Regions from separate parts of the Mycobacterium sp. M23085 genome, predicted to be linked through region 1. Evidence: riboswitches for the same ligand, from Rfam matches in the RefSeq annotation. Region 1 holds a riboswitch; each other region holds the start of a gene.
What was found. A riboswitch is a leader RNA that binds a small molecule or an ion and turns the genes downstream of it on or off. The one in region 1 is predicted to bind magnesium.
Positions count from the first base shown of each region.

Region 2: another riboswitch for magnesium. It lies ahead of ACIUM1_RS03625 (Rv1535 family protein); the one in region 1 lies ahead of ACIUM1_RS13705 (hypothetical protein).
Region 3: another riboswitch for magnesium. It lies ahead of ACIUM1_RS20415 (PPE family protein); the one in region 1 lies ahead of ACIUM1_RS13705 (hypothetical protein).

Region 1 is NZ_CP174280.1:2,975,132-2,982,265, forward strand. It holds gene car (carboxylic acid reductase) at 1-803, shown strand, start outside; gene ACIUM1_RS13695 (hypothetical protein) at 815-1,429, opposite strand; gene ACIUM1_RS13700 (NADP-dependent oxidoreductase) at 1,611-2,555, shown strand; gene ACIUM1_RS13705 (hypothetical protein) at 2,617-2,832, opposite strand; M-box (ykoK) riboswitch at 3,069-3,304, opposite strand; gene ACIUM1_RS13710 (class I SAM-dependent methyltransferase) at 3,416-4,075, shown strand; gene ACIUM1_RS13715 (acyltransferase family protein) at 4,079-6,073, opposite strand; gene ACIUM1_RS13720 (aldehyde dehydrogenase family protein) at 6,312-7,134, opposite strand, start outside.
Region 2 is NZ_CP174280.1:869,526-876,659, forward strand. It holds gene ileS (isoleucine--tRNA ligase) at 1-1,130, opposite strand, end outside; gene ACIUM1_RS03625 (Rv1535 family protein) at 1,444-1,689, opposite strand; M-box (ykoK) riboswitch at 1,974-2,160, opposite strand; partial or broken gene ACIUM1_RS03630 (NAD(P)H-dependent flavin oxidoreductase) at 2,299-3,422, opposite strand; gene ACIUM1_RS03635 (carboxymuconolactone decarboxylase family protein) at 3,550-4,122, opposite strand; partial or broken gene ACIUM1_RS03640 (amino acid adenylation domain-containing protein) at 5,124-7,134, opposite strand, start outside.
Region 3 is NZ_CP174280.1:4,320,633-4,327,766, forward strand. It holds one part of gene ACIUM1_RS20395 (IS3 family transposase) at 1-275, opposite strand, end outside; one part of gene ACIUM1_RS20395 (IS3 family transposase) at 275-566, opposite strand; gene ACIUM1_RS20400 (PPE family protein) at 1,050-2,297, opposite strand; gene ACIUM1_RS20405 (PPE family protein) at 2,305-3,558, opposite strand; gene ACIUM1_RS20410 (PE family protein) at 3,568-3,867, opposite strand; M-box (ykoK) riboswitch at 4,318-4,491, shown strand; gene ACIUM1_RS20415 (PPE family protein) at 4,945-6,231, shown strand; partial or broken gene ACIUM1_RS20420 (IS481 family transposase) at 6,332-7,134, shown strand, end outside.

The DNA.
Region 1 (7,134 bases):
AGCCCGTCACGTATATGTCGACCGTCGCCGTGGCCCTGTCGGTCGATCCGGGCGCGTTCACCGAGGACGGTGACATCCGTGTCGTCAGCGCGCTGCGGCCGGTCGACGACAGCTACGCGAACGGCTATGCGAACAGCAAGTGGGCCGGCGAGGTGTTGCTGCGCGAGGCGCACGATCTGTGTGGCTTGCCGGTCGTGGTGTTCCGGTCCGACATGATCTTGGCGCACAGCCGGTATGCCGGACAGCTGAACGTTCCAGATGCGTTCACCCGGTTGATATTCAGCGTGCTGGCCACCGGTATCGCACCGGCCTCCTTCTATCAGACCGATCCGCAGGGAAACCGGCCGGTGGCGCACTACGATGGGCTGCCCGCCGACTTCGTGGCCGAGGCGGTAACCACACTCGGCGAACAGATCGCCACCGCAGCAGAGGATTCCGGCGTCTATCGGTCTTTCGACGTCATGAATCCGCACGACGACGGCATCTCGCTGGATGTGTTCGTCGACTGGTTGATCGCCGCCGGCCACGACATCCGGCGCATCGCCGACTACGACGAATGGCTGACCCGGTTCACGACCGCCCTGCGCGCCCTCCCGGACAAGCAGCGGCAACATTCGGTGCTGCCGTTGCTGGACGCCTATCGGAAGCCGGAGACGCCGCTGCGCGGTGCACCGGCCCCGACCGAGGTGTTCCGCAGCGCCGTGCAGGCGGCGAAAATCGGTGCAGTAGGGGACATTCCGCATCTCTCGGTGGAGTTGATCGACAAGTATGTCGCGGATCTGCGCGTGCTGGGTCTGCTGTAACCACTGCCGGGCTAGCCGGGTAGCCCGTTCTTGATCGCAGCGTCCTGCTTGCGGCCGATGTCGACGGCTACCGCCGGGTCGACGGGATCGTTGGGCGCGTTGTCGAATTCCAGGGTGACCAGCGCCTTACCCTCGGTGAAGACCAAGACGGTCATCGCTTGCGAGTTGTCCGGTGCGGTACCCGAAATCGTCACCCCGTGGGCGCCGACCGCAAGCGGTTGCCAGGTTCCATTCACCTTGCCGGTGTAACTGCCTTGGGTAGCAGCCAATTCGGCGGCGGCCCCGGCCGGATCGGCGGCGACGACGATGGTGTCCCAGAGCCGACGGCTGCTGTCGGCGTTGGCGAACAGTTGGGCGACCCCCGGTGCGTTGTTGGGGTTGAGCATGGGCGACTGCGGTGCGGTGAGACCGCCGCCGACATCGTTCGGCTTTATCAGCAGAGCGCCGTAATCCGTGGGCTGGGCCGAGGGCGGGCCGGTGACGGCGCTGGAGCTGGTCGAAGCTGCGGAACTCGACGCCGACGGCGAGGCATGGTGAGCGCCTCCGCATCCGGCGCTCGCGGCGCCGACCGCGATGATGGCGACGGCCCGGCCGGCGATGCGGACGCCGATCCGATCAATGTGCACGCACGTTCCTTCCACGTGTCATCGGTATCCGGCTTCCACCGCGGCTCCCGATGCCGCCGGCGAAATGCTGACGTAAACCACCCTTGCTACGAACATATGCCCACTCGGTGCCCCGTGGGTAGCGCTTCGACGTGCCTATGCTGGCGGGGGTGAGGGCATCCTCGCCCGAAAGGAGATCGGCATGACGGCTGCAGCGGCGCGCGCGGTACGGTTCGACCGTTACGGGGGACGTGAGGTGTTGTACGTCGCGGACATCGACATGCCGTCCCCCGGGCCGGGCGAGGTGGTGGTCGAAGTCCGCGCCGCCGGGATCAACCCCGGTGAAGCGGGCATCCGGGCCGGGGCGATGCACGAGATGTTCCCGGCCACCTTTCCGTCCGGCCAGGGCAGCGACCTGGCCGGTGTCGTCACCGCCACGGGGCCCGGCGTCACCGAGTTTTCGGTCGGCGACGAAGTATTGGGATTCAGCCTGCGCCGGTCCAGCCACGCCACCCACACCGCCGTTCCGGTCGGCCAGTTAATCCGCAAACCTCCCCAACTCAGTTGGGAGGCAGCGGGATCGCTTTATGTGGCGGGTGTGACCGCGTATGCGGCGGTCCGCGCGGTAGCGCCGCAACCGGGCGAGACGATCGCCGTGTCGGCCGCCGCCGGCGGGGTGGGCAGCCTGGTCGTGCAGCTGCTGATGTTGCGCAAGGCGCGAGTGCTCGGCATCGCAGGGCCGGGTAATGCCGACTGGCTGCGCGCGCATGGCGTCATTCCGATCGCGTACGGCGACGGGCTCGCCGAGCGGCTGCGGGAGGCGGCGCCGGACGGAATCGACGCATTCATCGACCTGTTCGGTCCGGACTACGTCCAGCTCGCCGTCGATCTCGGCGTGGCCCCGGAGCGGATCGACACCATCATCTCGTTCCAGAAGGCGGCCGAGGTGGGCGCCAAGACCGAGGGCAGCATGGAAGCCTCCACGCCCGAGGTGCTCGCCGAGATGGCCGACCTCATCGTTTCCGGCGCCATCGAGTTCGACATCGCCGCGACCTACCCGCTGGACCGGGTCGCCGACGCTTACGCCGAGCTCGAGCAGCGGCACACCCACGGGAAAATCGTTCTGCTGCCTACCAACTCACAATGAAGCGGCCGGCCCGGCCACACCGGCCGGGCGACACTGTGCCGCCCGGCCGCCGGGGCCGTGCTCAACCGTGGTTGCCGTCGGAACCCGAGGCGTGTCCACCCAGCGACGCGGTGACCACTGCGATCGGCATCCTCGAGACGTACAGGTTGGCCCGCTCCTGCGGGGTCAGACAGGCCCGCAGGTGAAACCTGTTGGCCAGCAACCGGCCTGCGCGCAGCATCGACCGTCCGCGCATCCGGGACGCAGTGGAAAAACGATGTGTGACAACAAAAGCCATGATCTTCTCCTCACGGAGGCCCGATCGGCGTCGACACGGCTGGTCAACCCCCCGCGACCACGGGAGGTCAGGCGGTTGACGAACTGCCGGAACCGGATCGGGACAAGACGGATTTCGGATAGGGACTATCGCCGGGACACATCTCGCCCTCACCTCCTCACGGCCAAGACACACGCGGGTGTCACCACAGTCACCTGAACGAAAGAGGCAGGCATGACCCACGGCGCATGGCGTGGGTCGCACCCCTCTCGTCGGAGCTTCGGCACTGCACGGCGTATCCGGACTTGATCGATGGTCGCGACCCCCTGCGCGCGGCTTCGCCGCGCTTGCGATCGCTCCTTAACCGATGGTCCAGAAGCCACTTGGGCTCAACCCTTGGGTCCGGGAAGAGCTGTCCTGACCCGGGGCGTCTCTCGACGTTCGGGGTCAGTGGCCTGTATCCATGCAGACGCCTCACCTACCGAGGTGCTTGCGCGTCCATACTGACACCGGCGTCGCGGCCTCGTCAAACGCTTAACGGATCCCTGACGCCCGCCGCCGCTCTGCCAGCGCCCGCTCAGGCTGCGCGCCTAGGCTCGATGTCATGACCACAACCTTGCAGGATCCCCGGGTCGCGTCGACGCTCGACCGCATGTATGCCGAGTCGAAAAACCAGATGTCGCTGCTGCGCGAGCGGCGCGGCACCTTCGATCGGCCGATGACCGCGCAGGAGCGGGCCGAGGCGATGAGCGAGTTCTACATCCCGGTGACACCGGAGGCCGGCCGGCTGCTGTATTCACTGGTTCGGGCCACCCGCCCGTCGACCGTCATCGAATTCGGGATGTCCTTCGGCATCTCCGCCATTCACTTGGCCGCGGCGGTGCGCGACAACGGCACCGGGCGCGTGGTGACCACCGAGTTGAGCGACAGCAAGATCGCCGCGGCGAAAAAGACTTTCGCCGAGACCGGCCTGGACGATGTCATCACCATCCTGGAAGGCGACGCGCTGTCCACGCTGGCCGACGTGGCCGGACCGGTCGAATTCGTGTTGCTCGACGGCTGGAAAGACCTGTACCTGCCGATCATCGAGCTGCTGGAGCCCCGGCTGTCCACGGGTGCGTTGGTCATCGCCGACAACGCCAGCTCGGCCGATATGGCGCCCTATCTCGATCGCGTGCGCAACCAGGACAACGGCTACGTGAGCTTCAACTTCCAGGTCCGCGACAGCGACAGCATGGAGATCAGCTGCCGCACAAGCGGTTAGGGACTAGCGCAGCGATTCCTCGAGCCACGGCGTCAGCCACTTCACCCCTTCGGGGGTGAGGTGGACGCCGTCGCTGCGCACCTTGATGCCGTCGACCTTGGCGGTATAGACGCCGTCAGGGCACAGCTTTTTGTTGAGGTCGAGGATCGCGACGTTCGGGTGGTGGCTAACGGTCTTGCGCAACATGGTGTTCCAGAGGTTGACCCGATCCGGCTGGTCCTCCGGATACAGCCGGCCGTCCGGCTTTTCACCGCCCCGGCTGTAGGGAACGGTGGCGACCACCACGTGGACACCGGTAGCGCCCACGATGGTCAGCGCCCGTTCCAGCTCGCCGTTGAGGTAGGCGTCGAAAGTCGGGTCGCCGATGTGGGTCCACTGACCCTCGTTGACCCGGTCCACCGTTTCCCAGCGGCCGATGACCAGCAGCGCGACGTCCGGCTGATCCTGGCTGACCTGGGTCGACCAGCGAATCGGCCAACCGTCGCATTCGGGTCGTTGCTCCAACGTCTGGCCGATGTAGCGGTAGGGGGTTCCCCGCACCAGGCTGCATCCGATGACGGTGTGGTCGAGGAAGGCGAAGCCCGGTGTCGGGGGCAGGTAGTGCATCCAGGTCCACCCGATCGAATCGCCGAACACCGAGACGGTGAAGGGCCGGTTGGCATCCCGGGGCCGGCTCGGCCCGGGCGGCGACGGCGAGACCGCCGCGACCGCCGACACACCGGGCGGTAGACCGACCTCGCGCAGGCCGGGCCCGGTGCCCACCGGGACCACCAGCAGCGTCACCGCGGCGGCGCTGGCCACGGTCGCGGCCGCCAGCGGCAGCAGCGGCACCCGCGCCGGTCGCCAACGCCGGATCGGTTGCTCGAGCAGCCAATACGACAGCGCGGCCACCACCAGGGTGGCGCCGCAACGGGCGGCGAACAACGGCAGGCCGGACCACCCGGTGCGTTCACCGTTGAGCGCCAAGAAGATTGGCCAGTGCCACAGGTAGACGCCGTAGGAGATGGTGCCCAGCCAGACCAGCGGGGGCAATGCGAGCGCGCGGGCCACGATTCCGCGCTGTTCCAGCGCCACCGGTGCGATCACGATCACCGCCGCGATCGCGACCCCGATCAGCAAGCCGTGGCGGAATTCGTCGCTGGCGCCGGTGGCGTAGTGCGTCGCCGCCGCCAGTCCCAGCAGGCCCAGCAGCGGCAGGATCCGTGCGACGCGGCGTCCCCACCGGGTGCGAATCATGCACCAGCCGCGGTTCATCGACGGCCAGTCTCGAACCAGCAGGGCGGCCGCCGCCGCGCCGACCAGCAACGCCTGCGCGCGGGTGTCGGTGCCGAAGTAGATCCGGTCGCGGGTGCCATCCGACGTCATGACGATGGCAACCGCCGCCGACGCCAGCGCGCCCACGGTGGCGATCAGGAACGTGGCGAACCGCACCCCACCGACGGTGGCCCGGGTCCCGCGGCGCCGCGCTCGGGCGGCGAGCAGCAGCGTGACCGTGATGAGCAGCACCGGCCAGACGAAGTAGTACTGCTCCTCCACTCCGAGTGACCAGGTGTGCTGCAGCGGTGACGGCGGCGCGCCCTGGGTGAAGTAGTCGGTCTTCTGGGCGACGAACCGCCAGTTCGCCATCCACACGAACGCCGCGATGGCGTCGTCGCGCAGCCCGGTCAACGACCGGTCGGGCAGCAGCTGGCGGGCCGCGGCCACGGTGAGCACCATCAGCACCAGGGCGGGCAGCAATCGCCGCGCGCGCCGGATCCAGAAGCCGGTCAACTCGATGCGGCCGTTGCGTCCCAGCTCGTCCAGCAGTAGCGAGGTGATCAGGAATCCGCTGAGGACGAAGAAGACGTCGACGCCGATGAACCCGCCGCTGACGCCGGGGATGCCACCGTGCCCGATGAGCACCAGTGCGACCGCGATCGCGCGCAGCCCGTCGAGCGCCGGGATTCCGCTGGCCCGCTCCGGTCGGTCCCAGATCGCCAGCCGCCCGACCCGGCGCACCGGGGCCACCCATCGGGGCCGAGTACGACGAGCCGGTGCGGGATGAGACCCGCCCGGCTCTGTGCTTGCTGTCAGCGCGCCGTAACTACCATCTCGCCCGGCGCCATGGTTGATGCCGATACGTCGCTGCCCCTCCTGTTGAGTTCAGCAAGCCAGCCTAAAGGCGGGCGCGCGGGATCAGGTGGAGGACACGCGAGGCGTTTTTCGCCCTGCTGCGTTCGGATTTCGGTCCGCCGGGTCAGGCCTTGTCGGGCGCGTAGCCCAGGGTGCTCTTGACCTCCAGGTACTCGTGGAAGCCGAACTCACTCCATTCGCGACCGTTGCCGCTGCGCTTGTAGCCACCGAACGGCGCGTTCAGGTCGAACGCGTGATTGATGGTCACCCATCCCGCGCGGATCCTGCCGGCGACGTCGCGCGCCGTGTCGAGGTCGGCGCCCGAGACGAAGCCGGCTAGGCCGTACTGGGTGTCGTTGGCGATCTCGACGGCGTGGTCGAGGTCGTCGTAGCCCAGGATGCACAACACCGGCCCGAAGATCTCCTCGCGGGCGATCGTCATGTCGTTGGTGACATGCGCGAAGACGGTCGGCTTGACGTAGTAGCCCTTGTCCAGTCCCGCCGGCCGGCCCGGGCCCCCCGCCACCACGGTCGCGCCCTCGTCGACGCCTTGCTGGATCAGGCGCTGAACTTTCTCGAACTGTGCCCGCGACGCCACCGGGCCGATGGCCGTCGCGTCGTCGCCGCCCACCGGTGTGTGTTCGGCGACCTCACGCGCGATGCTGATCGCCTCGTCCATACGGGAATTCGGGACCAGCATGCGCGAGGGCGCGTTACAGCTCTGCCCGGAATTGGGCATCATGTTGGCCACGCCGGCCCGCACGCCCTCGGCGAAGCCGCTGTCGTCGAGGACGATGTTGGGGCTCTTGCCGCCGAGCTCCTGGGTCACTCGCTTCACGGTCGCGGCGGCATTCGTGGCCACGTCGATACCGGCGCGGGTGGATCCGGTGAACGACACCATGTCGATGTCGGGATGGCCGGCCAGGGCCACGCCCACGCCCGGGCCG
Region 2 (7,134 bases), 2.1 Mb from region 1:
TTGGCGTCAAACACGTGCTGCCCCTGGTAATCCGGGACGGTGGCATCGAATCGGCCCTTGGAGTCGACGGGGGTGACCGGCACGATGCCGGCCGCCTCTGAAACCGCCATGTCGTCCTCGCCGTAGGCCGGCGCCATGTGCACGATGCCGGTACCGTCCTCGGTGGTGACGAACTCACCGGGCAGTACCTGAAAGGCGTTGGCCGTATCCATGAAATACGGAAACGGCGGCAGGTAGCGGGTGCCGAGCAGGTCGGCGCCCAGATGGGTGGACAGGATCTCGGGTTCTTCCCCCAGCTCGCGGGCGTAGCCGGCCAGCCGCGGTTCGGCCAGCACGAAGCGCCGGTCCCCCACCCGCACCTGCACGTACGTCACGTCGGGATTGACGGCGACGGCGAGGTTCGAGGGCAGGGTCCACGGTGTGGTCGTCCACACCAGCAGGTGGGCCCCGTCCAGCGGACCGCCGACCACCCTGAACCCCACCGTCAGGGCGGGGTCCTGGCGGCTCTGGTAGACGTCGTCGTCCATCCGCAATTCGTGGTTGGACAACGGGGTTTCGTCGCGCCAGCAGTACGGCAGCACCCGGTAGCCCTCGTAGGTGAGGCCCTTGTCCCACAGTCGTTTGAACGCCCAGATCACCGACTCCATGTAGGGCAGGTCCAGCGTCTTGTAGTCGTTGTCGAAGTCCACCCAGCGCGCCTGGCGGGTGACGTAGGCCCGCCATTCGTCGGTGTAGCGCAAAACCGAGGCCCGGCACGCGTCGTTGAACGCGGCGATGCCCATGTCGTCGATCTGCGATTTGTCGGTGATGCCGAGCTGGCGCTCGACCTCGAGTTCGGCCGGCAGGCCGTGGGTGTCCCAGCCGAAGCGGCGCTCCACCCGGTAGCCGCGCATGGTGCGGTAGCGCGGCACGATGTCTTTGACGTAGCCGGTCAGCAGGTGCCCGTAGTGCGGCAGCCCGTTGGCGAACGGCGGGCCGTCGTAAAACACGTATTCCGGGGCGTCGGCACGCCGCGCGATGCTGGCCCGGAAGGTGTCGTCGCGGGCCCAGTAGTCCAGCACCTCGAGCTCGAGCGCCGGAAAGTCGGGCGCCCCGCCGGCCGGCCTCGGGTAGGCCTGGACGGAGTCCACCGGCTGAGCCTCGAGGTCAGCTTCGGAATGGTCGGTCACGTTGCGCGTTGTCTCCTGTGCCACGGTGCAAACCGGGGACGACGACGCGCTGGCTGCGCGAGCGCCGCGGTACCACCCCGCTTGCCGCGCTTTCGCGTGGCCACTCGATGACGGCTGTGACGGGCCTACCCGTTCGGTTCTACTGAGCCGGCCCGGCATGCCAGGACGGCGGTTCTTCCGAAGGCTCCCCGGTGATGGCCGGATCGATGCCAGTAAGACGATTCTACGAAGGCCCGCAAATCCGCGTTTTGCCCGACGTTCATCGGAATTGCTTTCAGGCCCGGACTTCGAGGACACCGACGCGCCACAGCGCGGCGTACACGTGACGCAGCGGAACGCTCAGCAGGCGAGCGGCGCCGTCCACCAGCGGGTCGCCACCGGCGCCGAAAGCCGCGTTGCCGGAGCGGCGGCGGCGCTTGGCCTCGGGAGCCGGGGCGGGGGCCGGAAAGGTGTCGGGGTCGCGCACCACGGTCAGTGTGCGGGTGGGCGCTTCGGCTACGTCGTAGAAAGCTGCGGTCATTATCGCCTCCTAGAGGGGAGAACCAACGGGGACTGATTGGACTGATGTGTCCCATCCCGCGTTGGTTCCGATCTCAGAACGCTTGGCCGATAACGACGTAGCGTTGCGACGACTCAGCCGAGAAGGTCGCGCCGGAGACCGGATCGGGACGAAACACAGTTCGGACTTCGGTCCGGACTGTCGCTAGAACGCATCTGTCCCTCACCTCCTCGCGGTCACGACGCATGCGCGGTCGCATGCAATCTATGCGCAGCAGAGGAGCAGAACCCGACGACCGTCGGAGATCCGCACCCCTCTCGTCAGAGCTTTGGCACCACACGACGTGTCCTGGCCTGGAAGAACAAATCCGAGCCGGAAGCCACCTGGGCTCAACCCTTAAGCCGGGAGGAGCTGTCCTGACCCGGGGCGTCTTTCGACGTTCGGGGTCAGTGGCCTGTATTCGTGTAGACGCCTCACCTAACGAGGTGCTTACCGGACCGATGATGCACGACGGGTTTGGCCGGGTCAAATCCCTGGATAGCGTGTCGGGGATTCTCTACGCAATCGCGCGGGAGGCCCACAGCATTCGGCCAGGTTCAGGGCCCTGACCTGGGCAGATGACCCGTCGGATCACTTGTCGATCAGGCCGTCGAGCCGGCCGATGGTGTCGATGAACTCGTCGACCATGTCGAGCACAACCGAGCGGGTGGAACGAACGCGATCGAGCGAGCCCACCACCTGCCCGACAAAATAGGTGGCCAGCTCACGCGCCTTGGCGCCCTGGTGGGCGGCGGCCTGGTTGATGCGCACCTGCGGCTCGGTGATCAGCGCGGTCTGCAACGGCATGCCCAGCGGATCCGGGTTTTCCGGGCGCTCCCACTCGTCGGTCCAGGCGGTGCGCAGCATCCGCGCCGGCTTGCCCGTCATCGAGCGCGACCGCACCGTGTCCGACGAGCTGGCGGCCAGGAATTTCTCCTTGACCACCGGCACCGTCTCGGCCTCTTCGGTGGTCAGCCAGACCGAGCCGCACCACACTCCCTCGGCGCCCAGGGCCAGCGCCGCGGCGATCTGGCGGCCGCGGGCGATTCCGCCGGCGGCCAGGACGGGCACCGGGGCCACGGCATCGACGACCTCGGGGACCAGGACCATGGTCGCCACTTCGCCGGTGTGACCGCCCGCCTCGGTGCCCTGCGCGACGATCAGGTCGACGCCCGCGGCGGCGTGCCGTTGTGCGTGCCGGGTGGTCCCGGCCAGCGCGGCCACCAGCACGTCGTGGTCGTGCGCGCGGTCGACGAGGTCCGCCGGGGGCGGGCCGAGCGCGCTGGCGATCAGCCGGATGTTGTGGGAGAAGGCCACGTCGAGCAGCGGCTCATAGGTCTTGGGCGAGATGTTCAGGCCACCGATCGATCCGCGCGGCTCCTCGGCGGTCGCCGTGATTCCGTAGCGCGCCAGCAGATCCTCGACGAACGCGCGGTGCTCCTCGGGCAGCAGGGTGCGGGCCTGGGTGGTGTCGATGCCGCCTTGCTCGACACCGATGTATTTGGGCGGCAGCAGCAGGTCGACCCCGTAGGGTTTGCCCCCGGTCTGCTCCTCGATCCAGGTCAGCTCGTTCTGCAGGCGTTTGGGACTGTGGGCGGTGGCGCCCAGGATCCCGAACCCGCCCGCGTGGTCACGGCGGCCACCACGTCGCGGCAGTGGCTGAAGGCGCAGATCGGGAATTCCACTCCGAGCATCTCGGCGACCCTGGTTCTCATTGCCCGACGCTAAGAGTTATCCATTGCCAAGTCAATCGGCCACGGGGCCTGGGCAATTCAGTGCGGGCGCCCCTAGGGCGGATGGGGCGACCCGCTTCGCCCGGCTGCGCCGCGCTCGCGATCGCCCCTAGGGCCGATGGGGCGACCGGCCGTCCGGCGGCCAGCTCGACACGCCTTCCTCCAACGGCACCTCCAAGCTCTGCAGGATCGACGCCACCATCCGCCAGGCACCGATCACGGTGACCAGCTCGACGAGAATCGTTGTGTCACCGTTGAATTCGCGCTCGCACGCCGCCCAGTTGGCGGCGCTGACCGCACCGTCGCGCACCACGTCGTCGGTGGCCGCGAGCACGGCGCGCTCGATGGAGCCAAAACCGGCGTGGTTCGGCCAGTCCCGCACGCCCAGCAGATCGTCGGCCGGAACACCGAGCCGTGATGCGACCCGCCAGTGCTGCGTCCATTCGTAGTCACAGGCGGTGAGCCAGCCGATCCGCATGATCACCAGCTCGCGCAACCGCGAGTCGAGGGTTCCATGCCAGAGCATGGTGGCCAGCAGGTCGTTGATGCCGCGCGCCAGTGGCGGATGGTTGAGCAGCACCTGGAAGATGCTGAGTTCGGCCATGTAGTTGGGGACGGCCGCTTCGTCGGCGGCGGCCTTGGCTTCGTCGAGCGGTAGTCGAGGCAGGCGCGCTGTTGTCATCGGATGAGCACTCCTCCGTGCGGGCGGTACCGTCGCGTTCTACCGTCATGGTAGTCAGGCACAGGGGGCTCGGCGGTCAGCTCGGCAGTGGGAGATCTGCCAACGCGCTCAAAGGAATTCGACCCCCGGTGCGCCATCAGCCGGACTGACGCGGCGCGTGTGCGACGTCAGGCCCCAGGTGGCACGACATACGTGAGGAGCCGCTGACCCAGCCGGGCCCGAATGTCGGCCGGGTCAGTGGCTCCGGTCACGTGGACGAGACGCCGCGCCATGCCGCAGGGGCCGTCTTCACATAGCCCTGGCTGCGTACTCTTCTCCGCTGTGGACGGGGCAGTAATACCGGTCACCGTCGATGACGGTCCACCCCAGCGACTGCAGGGCCGACCGTGACGGTGGCCCATTGGATGCCATGACAGTTCTGGTGCATCGTTCGCATTGCACTTCGGTCATCGGTGCTTCCCTCGCTCTGCTGCATATTGGGGCCAGCAGGCGTCCACGTCGACACCGTTTGCCTTGGGTATCCGGTTGATCAGACGGGATCCCCGGTCGGCAAAGACTGACCGCAATTGTCGTTACTCCTCGTCGTTGGCCCGACGACGAAATTGGAAGGCGTGCGCCACCCGAACGGTCGCTCACCCGCTCCGAGGACCCCGCAGTCAACATGAGTGCAACAGCTAGCAACTGTAAAGGGGACCACCCCGTAAGTCTAGGGTTATTCAAACTACATGTCTTGTGAATCACTTAAACAGTAGATTTCACCCAGGCGAACTGCCTTGATGCATACCTCTAGTACTAGCTAGGATGATCCCAGCAACATACGGTATGGGATGGCTGGGGAGGGCTACGCGTTGGTCGCCACGCGCTGCGGCGTTGACCGTTATCGCCCAGTTATAGGCGGCCAGACCCCCGACGGCCGTAGTCGGCCATCGCATCAATTTGCTGGTAACGCAAAAGCGGCGTGGCCCGGATGGACCACGCCGCTTTCAGACAACTCGAAGGTGCTACAGCAAACCGAGCAGTTGCAGGTCGGTGACGTACTTGACGATCACCGTCGCGGTGACATGCGGGATGTCGTTGTCGGAACCGACTTTCGCTTCCCGCACCGCGGCGCGGAACCGATCCGTCGATGCGAAGGCACCCCGGGCGGGCTCGGCGGGCTGCAGGTTCTTCGGATCCCGCAGCAGCAACGTCAACATCTGCAGCACCGAGTTCTGCCGCTGCCGTTCCGGCAGGCCGCGCAGGCCGGTCTCGAAGCGCTGCAGCCACTCGCCGAAGTCGCCGACGCGCTCGATCGGATAGCCGGCCTCGATCAGCCAGTCGACGTACTCGTCGAGCCCGATGCCGTCGTCGTGCGGGTTCATCACGTGGTACGTCTCGAACCCGTCCATCACTTGGGCGCCCAGTTTGGCGATCGCCTCGGCGACGAACTCGACGGGCAGGCCGTCGAAGTGCGCGCTCTGCCGGTTGCCGTCGGCGTCCAGCTGGTAGAAGGACTTCGGCGCGGTGCCGGTGGCCACGATGCTCAGGATCATCCGGGTGAAGATGTCCGCCACGTTGAGCTGGCCGGCGTAGCTGGTGTCGGCCAGGATCATGTCGGAGCGGAACACCGACACCGGCAGCCCGCACAGGTCGTTGGCTTCGCGCAGCAGAACCTCGCCCGCCCACTTGCTGTTGCCGTATCCGTTGGCGTAGCCGCCGTCGATCACACGTCTGGCGCTGATCACCCGGATGTCGGCGTCCTCGGTGAACTCCGACGGCTCGATCTGGCGGCCCACGTCGGACGTCGACACGTACGCGTACGGCTTCTTCTTTGTGGTGAGCGCCAACCGGATCAGCTCCGCGGTGCCCCCGACATTGGGGGTGAAGAGCTCGTTGTAGGGCAGGACACCGTTGACGACGGCCGCGGAGTCGACGATCAGGTCGACCGTGTCGGCCAGCCGCTGCCACGTCTCCTTGTCCAGGCCGAGGTTGGCCTGACCCTTGTCGCCGGCGACGACCTGCAGGTGCTCCTCGGCGAGTTCCTGGAAGTGCCGCAGCAGTTCGGGGTCACCGCTGTTGAAGGTCTTCTCCAGGCGCCGGTAGGCGTCCTCGTCGGACTTGGCCCGCACCAGGCAGATCAGCTTGCCGTCAACCTGTTCCAGCTGTTCGAGCCATTCCAGCGCCAGGTAGCGACCCAGGAAACCGGTCGCCCCGGTCAGCAGGACCGTCCGGATCTCGGCACTCGGACCGGGCAACGTCGGCGCGTTCGACAACGTCGTCGCGTCGATGAACTTGTCCAGGGTGAGGTCGCGAGCGAACACCTCCTTGGCGTCGGCGCCGTGCACCGCCGCAAAGCCGGGCCCCGCGGCGCCCTCGGTGTCGGCACCGCTGGTGATCCGGTGGGCCAGGGAGCGCACCGACTGCGAGTCGAACAGGGTGCGCACCGACAGGGCGCCGTCGACGGCGGTGTTGATCTCGGCGATCACCCGCATCGCGGACAACGAATCGCCGCCCAGCTCGAAGAAGGAGTCCTCGACCGAGACCCGCTCCATGCCGAGGACGCGGGCGAAGATGTCGGCCACGATCTCCTCGGTCGGGTCGGACGGCGCCACGTACTCGCCGCCGCGCTTCTGGTACTCCGGCGCGGGCAGGGCGCGCTTGTCCAGCTTGCCGTTGACGGTCAACGGCAGCGCGTCCAGCACCACCACCGCGGCCGGCACCATGTAGGCCGGCAGCCGGTCGGCCAGCTGAATGCGGATCCCCACCGGGTCGGCGGTTCCGGTGATGTAGCCGACCAGCCGCTTGTCGCCGGGGCGGTCCTCGCGGGCGATCACCGCGGCCTGCTCGACGCCGTCCAGGGCGGCCAGGGCCGCCTGCACTTCACCGAGCTCGATGCGGTAGCCGCGCAGCTTGACCTGCTCGTCGGCGCGCCCGAGGTACTCGAGCTGGCCGTCGCGGCCCCACCGGACCAGGTCGCCGGTGCGGTACATCCGCGAGCCCGGGGCGCCGAACGGGCAGGCGACGAAGCGCCCC
Region 3 (7,134 bases), 1.3 Mb from region 1:
GCGCTCTTGGGAACATAACCGTGCGACACGGTTCTCGCTGGCGGAGATCCCGCGCCCGGGAAGTTCGTCGGCGATGAATCGGTAGCCGAATGCGGGGTCGTCGGCATGGATGTCGCGGGCGGCGTTGATCAGGTGCGCATCATCCCAATCTCGCTGTGATACAGGTGCTTTGCGCCATTTGTAGAACGCCTGGGTGGAGAATCCCAGGACCCGGCAGGTCACCGTGACGGGCACGCCGTCATCGGCAAGGTCGAGGACCAGCGGGTAGATCATTTTGGGTTGGCATCCCGGGACAGGTAGCCGACCGCGCGACGCATCACTTCAGCCTCCTGCTCGAGGAGCTTGATCCGCTTATGCGCCTCGCGCAGCTGCGCCGACACATCACCAGAGGCCGCCGCAGACCCCGGCCGGTTGGCACCGTCCTCGCGGTCGGCGATCTTGAGCCAGCGATGCAGGCAGGCCTCCGAGATCCCGAAATCCTGCGCGATCTGGCGCAACGGCGCCTCACCCTTGCGGGCCACGGCGATGACATCGGCTCGGAACTCAGCGGGAAACGGCTTCGGCACGAGATTGATCCTTCCAGCAAGGACGAATCCTCACAGGTCAGGAGTCAACCAAACCGGGGGCAGTCCCATTTTCGCCATGAGTAAATCAACGGATGAAGACGGCTGTGCCAGCGCGCCTTGCGCTTAGCCGTTTGTGATTCGCGCAGAGGCTTGCGCACAGGGGCGACTGCCCTAGCTCAAGCCTAATTTGGCCCCTCCAGCTGTGTGGGAACTGCATGTCGCACGATGATTGCCTAATTGCACCGGAATGTTGACCAGCGCGGAGCCGACGGCGGGGACCTAATCTGCTCACGCACAGGCGAGGTGCACGGTTCCAGCGCAGCCTGCCGCTGTGCCCCAGCACGCCGTCCGCCATCCGCGGTCGATAAATGCCTGCTGTGCCTGTCGGTCGCCGAGCTGAATTCTTTATGCCTTGCAGGCTGAGCAATGACGCGGTCTGTGTGGGGCGCCGGACATAGAAGCCTAAACGGCGAAGGCTCGCCGTCATCCGGCTGATGGTGGGCGGGTGAGCACGCGTTGCTTAAAGCCATATTTATGGGTGAAGCCCGCCGTGGCGCGACGTGCCGCCCCAGAGCTCGTGGGCATTCCGCTCAGTATGGCGTTTGATCCGCCCTGTGGCCCGACGGCATGGTTGACGGCCGCGATGGGAGCAGGCGAGTCTTGCAGTGTGCCCGCCGCAGTGCTCCAACTGGTCGGCACCGACAAACCCCCGATCCTCCCAGCGGATGCCACGTTCGCCGACACCTCGCCACTTCCGAGGTTGCCTAGACCTAAGTGCGCGAATTGTGGCGTCGGAAACCAAGCGCCCCCGGCACCGGCGGTTGTGCCGCCTGGGCCCGTTGTCAGTTGTTGCCCGATTGACATTCCGAAACTGCTCAAACCATCTGAAAAGTAAGCCAGTCCGGTGGTTTGTTTGAGAATCGTGCTGTAGTTCGACGAACTGAGCCCCAGCAGCGATTCGAGTGACGACAAGGTCGACGACGAGGACGACGAGGACGACGAGGACGATGTGGTGGATGTGGATGACGACGACACAGTCGAATTGGTCGATGAAGTAGTTGACGACGAGACTTCTTGCACCGCTTGCGATGTGGTGGATGTCGCGGTCAGCTGGGCAGTTGTGGAAGCGGTGGTTTGCGCTGAGCTGCCCGCTTGAGTGCTGCTGGCTTGGGTGACCGCCGCGGACTGGTCAGCTGCGCCGTCGGAGTTGGTGGTATCCGGAGGTGACGTGAACGGGGACAATTGCGAAGCGGTGGCCGACGACGCGGCGTAGCTGTACATGGCCGCGGCATCTTGAGCCCACATTTCCATGTACTGCGCCTCGGTGGCCTCGATCGCTGGCGTGTTCTGTCCCAGGAAATTAGTCGCGATGAGCGTCGCCAACTGCACGCGATTGGAGGCGATCACCGGCGGGGGCACCGTCAACGTGAAGGCGGCCTCGTAGGCGGCGGCGGCGGCTCGGGCTTGGTTGGCCGTTTCCTCAGCTTGAGTGGTTGCCGCGCCCAGCCACGCCATGAATGGGGCTACCCCTGACACCATTGAGGTCGACGCCGGGCCGAGCCAGGGGCCACCGGTCAGTTCCGAGATGATCGAAGCGTATCCGCTTGCAGCGATATCCAGTTCTGCCGCTACTTCATCCCAGGCTGCGGCCGCGGCCATGATCGGCGCCGATCCCGGGCCCGCATACATGCGGGCGGAGTTGATTTCCGGCGGTAATGCTCCGAAGTCCATGGCGTTGCTAACCGCCTAGAGGGGGACGGGCCATGACGGTGGGTCGGACTCCGTATCGGGGTCCACGGGCACCAGCGTCGGCCCCGCTGCCTGCAAAGGGCATGCCGCCCAAGACATTTCCGTATCCGTTGGCCTCGGGAGTGGCGCTGACGGTGCTAACCGGTATGGCGTGGGTGATCGCCGGCGAGGCACCGGTTCCCGCCCATACGGGAGGCACCGACAACGGCCCCACCGCGGTGGCATTGCCCAAGGAAGCCGCTACGTGCGCGCCGCCACCCAGCATGCCGCCCAGCCCACCGAGACCAGGCAGAGCTTTGGCCGCACTGGCGGCCGCGCCACCGATCAGCCCCAAGGTCTTGGCCATCTGCACACCGCTGTTGGCCATACCAACGCTGAAGTACGGCAGGCCCTCGGTGTTATAGAACAAACCCGCGAAAGGGCTGTAGCCGTTTATCAGCGCGCCGAGGCTGGTGGGCAGGCTGGTCTGACCTGTTAACAGGTACCAAATTTCGGTGAGCAGGCTCGAGGATGAGCTACTCGACGAACTTGACGCACTGCTCGACGTTGCGTTCGTCGAGTTGCTCGATGTGCTACTCGACGATGCTGCCGAGGATCCCGACGACGCGAGGCTTTGCAAGGTGCTAGGCACCTGCGACAACGTGGATTGCGAGTTACCTGCCGAAGTGCCTGTCGCCGAGGAGACCGCAGCGCTTTGGGTAGCTTGGGCGCTCGAGTTGGTGATCTGTGGCGCATCGGTAAAACTCGTGACCTTGGTCGCGGATGCGGATTGCCCTGCGTACGAATACATAGCGCTGGCGCTCTGAGCCCACATGTTGCCGTACTCGGCCTCATTGGCTGCGATGGCAGCGCTGTTCTGCCCCAACACATTGGTGGACACCAGCTGCGTCAACTCAGCGCGGTTCGCCGCAATCACCGGGGGAGGCGTCACCGAAGAGAGTGCGGTTTCATAAGCCGCCGCAGCCGCACTGGCTTGGGTAGCGGCCTCTTCGGCCTGGGATGCGGTGGTGCTCATCCATTCCACATAGGGGCTGACCGCGGATTCCATCGCCGCTGAGGAGGATCCTAGCCATTCCTCGCTGGACAACTGTGTCACAATATTTTGATAGTCCAGTGCCGCTGAATTCAGCTCGGAGGCAAGGGTATTCCATGCGGAGGCTGCTGAGGTCAGCGATGTCGACCCCGGACCGGAATACAGGCGCGCGGAGTTGATTTCTGGCGCTAGTGAACCGTAATCCACCATTGTGATCCCTTAACTGGCCTCGGCCTCGGCGGCCGTTATGGTTGCCGCTTCGGTGGCGACGGCTGCTCCCAAGAGTCGTGCAAGAACGTCCAGCGCGACGGAGGCTTGGCCGTATATCGCCTGGCACTGTTCTGCGTGAGCGCTGAAACGTGCTGCCGTCAAGGCAGATATGACGTCGCCGCCAGGAGGTATCACAGCCGCTATTGGTGCCGCCTGAGCCGCGTAATGGGCAGCCAGCGTGGCATTGATCTTCTGCAGTTCATTCACTGTCGCCACCACCGCATCTGTCTGTGTGGTCTCAAAAGACATCGCGTCCTCCCTCGATTGTCACCGATGCCGGGAACCGTAAGAGTCGAATCTGAAACCAAACTGAATATCGCTCTGCGGCAGCGCATTTTCACCTGTTGTTTCCCCAATGGCCTAGCCGACGATCAAAAATCGCGATGAAAAAAAGGTCATTACCAGCCGTTCGTCATGGAGGCCGCGCGCTCGCGACGGCTGTGCGCAACTGGATCGAATGTCCCCAGCGGTAGAGGCATCGCCTGTTCACCGGTTATCGGCGTCGTTGATGTGGGGCCTGTGCGGGCAAGTTGATGCACTGCCACACAACGGTTTTACGTGCCCGCAGCTCGTCGGACGAAGTGCCCATGTTCGATGTGCAGCTGCTTGCAGTCCGCCCCCCGGTTGCCAACGTTGCCGAAAATTGTTTTCGTGCAATTCGGTTGACTATCGAGAGCCTGGGTGCAACTATTACCGGCGCAAGCACCTCGCTAGGTGAGGCGTCGGCACGGACAAAGGCCACTGACCCCGAACGTCGAAAGACGCCCCCGGTCAGGACAGCTCTTCCCGGGTCAAGGGTTGAGCCCAAGTGGCTTTCGTACTCATGGACGAATACGCCGTGCAGTGCCAAAGCTCTGACGAGAGGGGTGCCACGGTCTGCCACTTACCGCCGGCCGTTTCATCTCGCTGCGCTCTCAACCGGCGGCCCGTGCGCCAGACGCTTAGGAGGTGAGGCGGAATGAGTCCATCTGATAGACCCTGTCCGGGACCGACAACTCTTTCGCTTCGATCGGGCTCCCGGTCTGGCTAGCGATCTGAATCGACCTGTGCTGCTGCGAGTTCCGACGCGCAATATCTTCTTTGCGTGTGTGTCCATCGTGTTGCGCCGTGACGCTCCAGATCTAAGTTCACCGTGCGCTACTTAAGGAGGAATCGAATGCTTTGTGCGATGGGACACCCGCACACACCCACCACGGCGGAAAAACGCTACGGCGATGTCGTTGCAACCCGAGGCCACCATGGGCACGACCTCGTGGCGACCGGCGGTGCCGGTTCGCACCCGGCGGCCCACACCGCTGATATCTCTCGGACCTGTTGAGAATCACGATGATTGACTACGGCTCGCTGCCACCAGAAATCAATTCGACTCGCATGTACGCCGGTGCCGGCTCGGCTTCGCTGATTACTGCTGCGAGCACCTGGGAGGGCTTGAGCGATGACTTGCGTGCCCAGGCGACGTCCTATAGCTCCATCGTTTCGGGATTGAGCACCGATCAATGGCGCGGTGCCGCATCGACGTCGATGGCGAGCGCCGCGGCAAGCTACGTGGCGTGGATGACCAGCACTGCAGCACAGGCCGAGGAAGCAGCCAACCAGGCCAGGGCTGCCGCCGCAGCCTATGAAGTTGCCTTTTCGCTGACGGTTCCCCCTGCGATCGTCGCGGACAACCGTGCCCTGCTGGCATCGTTGGTTGCCACCAATGTGCTAGGACAAAACACTGCGGCGATAGCGGCCACTGAGGCCGACTACGCCGAAATGTGGGCCCAGGATTCCTCAGCGATGTATTCCTACGCGGGATCGTCGGCGGCGGCCACTCAACTGACTCCATTTGCCCAGCCGGGACAGAACACCAATTCCGCCGGTTTGGCGAACCAGGCCCGGGCGGTCAGCCAAGCGACAGCCACCTCGACGGAATCCGACAGCCAGGCAACACTGTCGCGCGTGGTCTCCTCAGTGCCAAATACGTTGCAAAGCATGGCGTCTCCTGGCTCGTCGACGTCATCAACTTCGTCCAGCTCGGCGACATCATCCGTGGCTTCCGTTGCCTCGTCCTCGTCCTCGTCCTCGTCGTCGTCCTCGTCGTCGTCTTCGTCTTCGTCTTCGTCTTCATCGTCATCCCTGCTGTCGGATCTTTGGGACGATTGGGGACCCGACGCCAACATCTGGAACACCATTTTCTCCTCCGGATTCTTCATGCCCGGCAACTACCTAGGAACGGCCGCTGACTTCATGAGCCAAAGCCAACAGGGCGCCGGGGCCGCGGCGGCTGCGAACGATGTTCTCGGCGCCCCGGGTCCGGGCACGTTGGTCGGTGCGTCCGGATGGAGCGGGTCCGATAACCATGCCGGACAGATCTCGGCGGCGTTCGGTCGAGCGGCCTATCTGGGGCCGTTGTCGGTGCCGCCGAGCGTGACAAGTGCGGACTCCCCGGGGATTCACCTCGCATCGGCGGTAGCGGCCGACCCGGTCAACACCGCGCCGGCGGTCACGTCGGGACTTCCGGGAATGCCAGGGATGCCGATCACCAATGTGCCCGCGAACAGTCTGACGAGCAAGCCTCCGAAGTATGGCTTTCGGCCTTACGTGGTCACCCGGCCGCCAGCCGCCGGCTAGGTGTCGTGACCCGGGAGGTTGTTGACGGCGTGCCTGCTTGAAAGTGGGAGGACCTCCTGACGGAGTGGATGTGTCTGGCATTCACCCGTAGGAGGTCCTCGTGTCTCACGCTAACGCCCGTACCAATGTGTTCGCTCGTCGGCTGATCGTTGAGCGTGTCGCCGCCGGGTGGCCGGCCGCGCATGTGGCTGAGCAACTGGGGATTTCGCGGGCAACGGTGTACAAGTGGTTGCGCCGATATGCCCAGGGCGGCAATGCCGCGCTGGCCGACCGTTCGTCACGGCCGATCCGGATGCCCGACCGCACGAGCCATCGGGTCGAGCAGAAGGTGCTCGCCGCCCGCCGACGACGTAGGCGCGGCGCTGTGGTGCTTGCCGCCGAACTCGATCTGAACCCCTCGACAGTCGGGCGGATCCTGGCGCGCCACCAGATGCCGCATCTGAGTGCCATCGACCCGATCACCGGCGAGGCGGTGCGCTGCTCTCGGCGCAGCCCCAACCGCTACGAACACCCCACGCCGGGGGCCATGGTTCATGTCGACGTCAAAAAGCTCGGCCGCATCCCCTCCGGCGGTGGCTGGCGGCTGCACGGCCGCGACGCCGCGGTCTCAGTTACCCACCGGCACAAGAAGACCAAGATCGGCTACGACTACGTCCACACCGCCATCGATGACTACACCCGGCTGGCCTACAGCGAAGTGCTCTGCGACGAGAAGGACCCGACGTGCGCTGGGTTTCTCCACCGAGCACTGGCCTGGTTCGCCGCCCAAGGCGTGCGCGTGCGTCGGTTACTGACCGACAACGCGTTGGTCTACCGACACGGCACCGACTGGGGCTGGGTTTGTTCGGCCTGGCAGCTCAAACGCCGATTCAGCAAGCCCGGATAACCCTGGACCAACGGCAA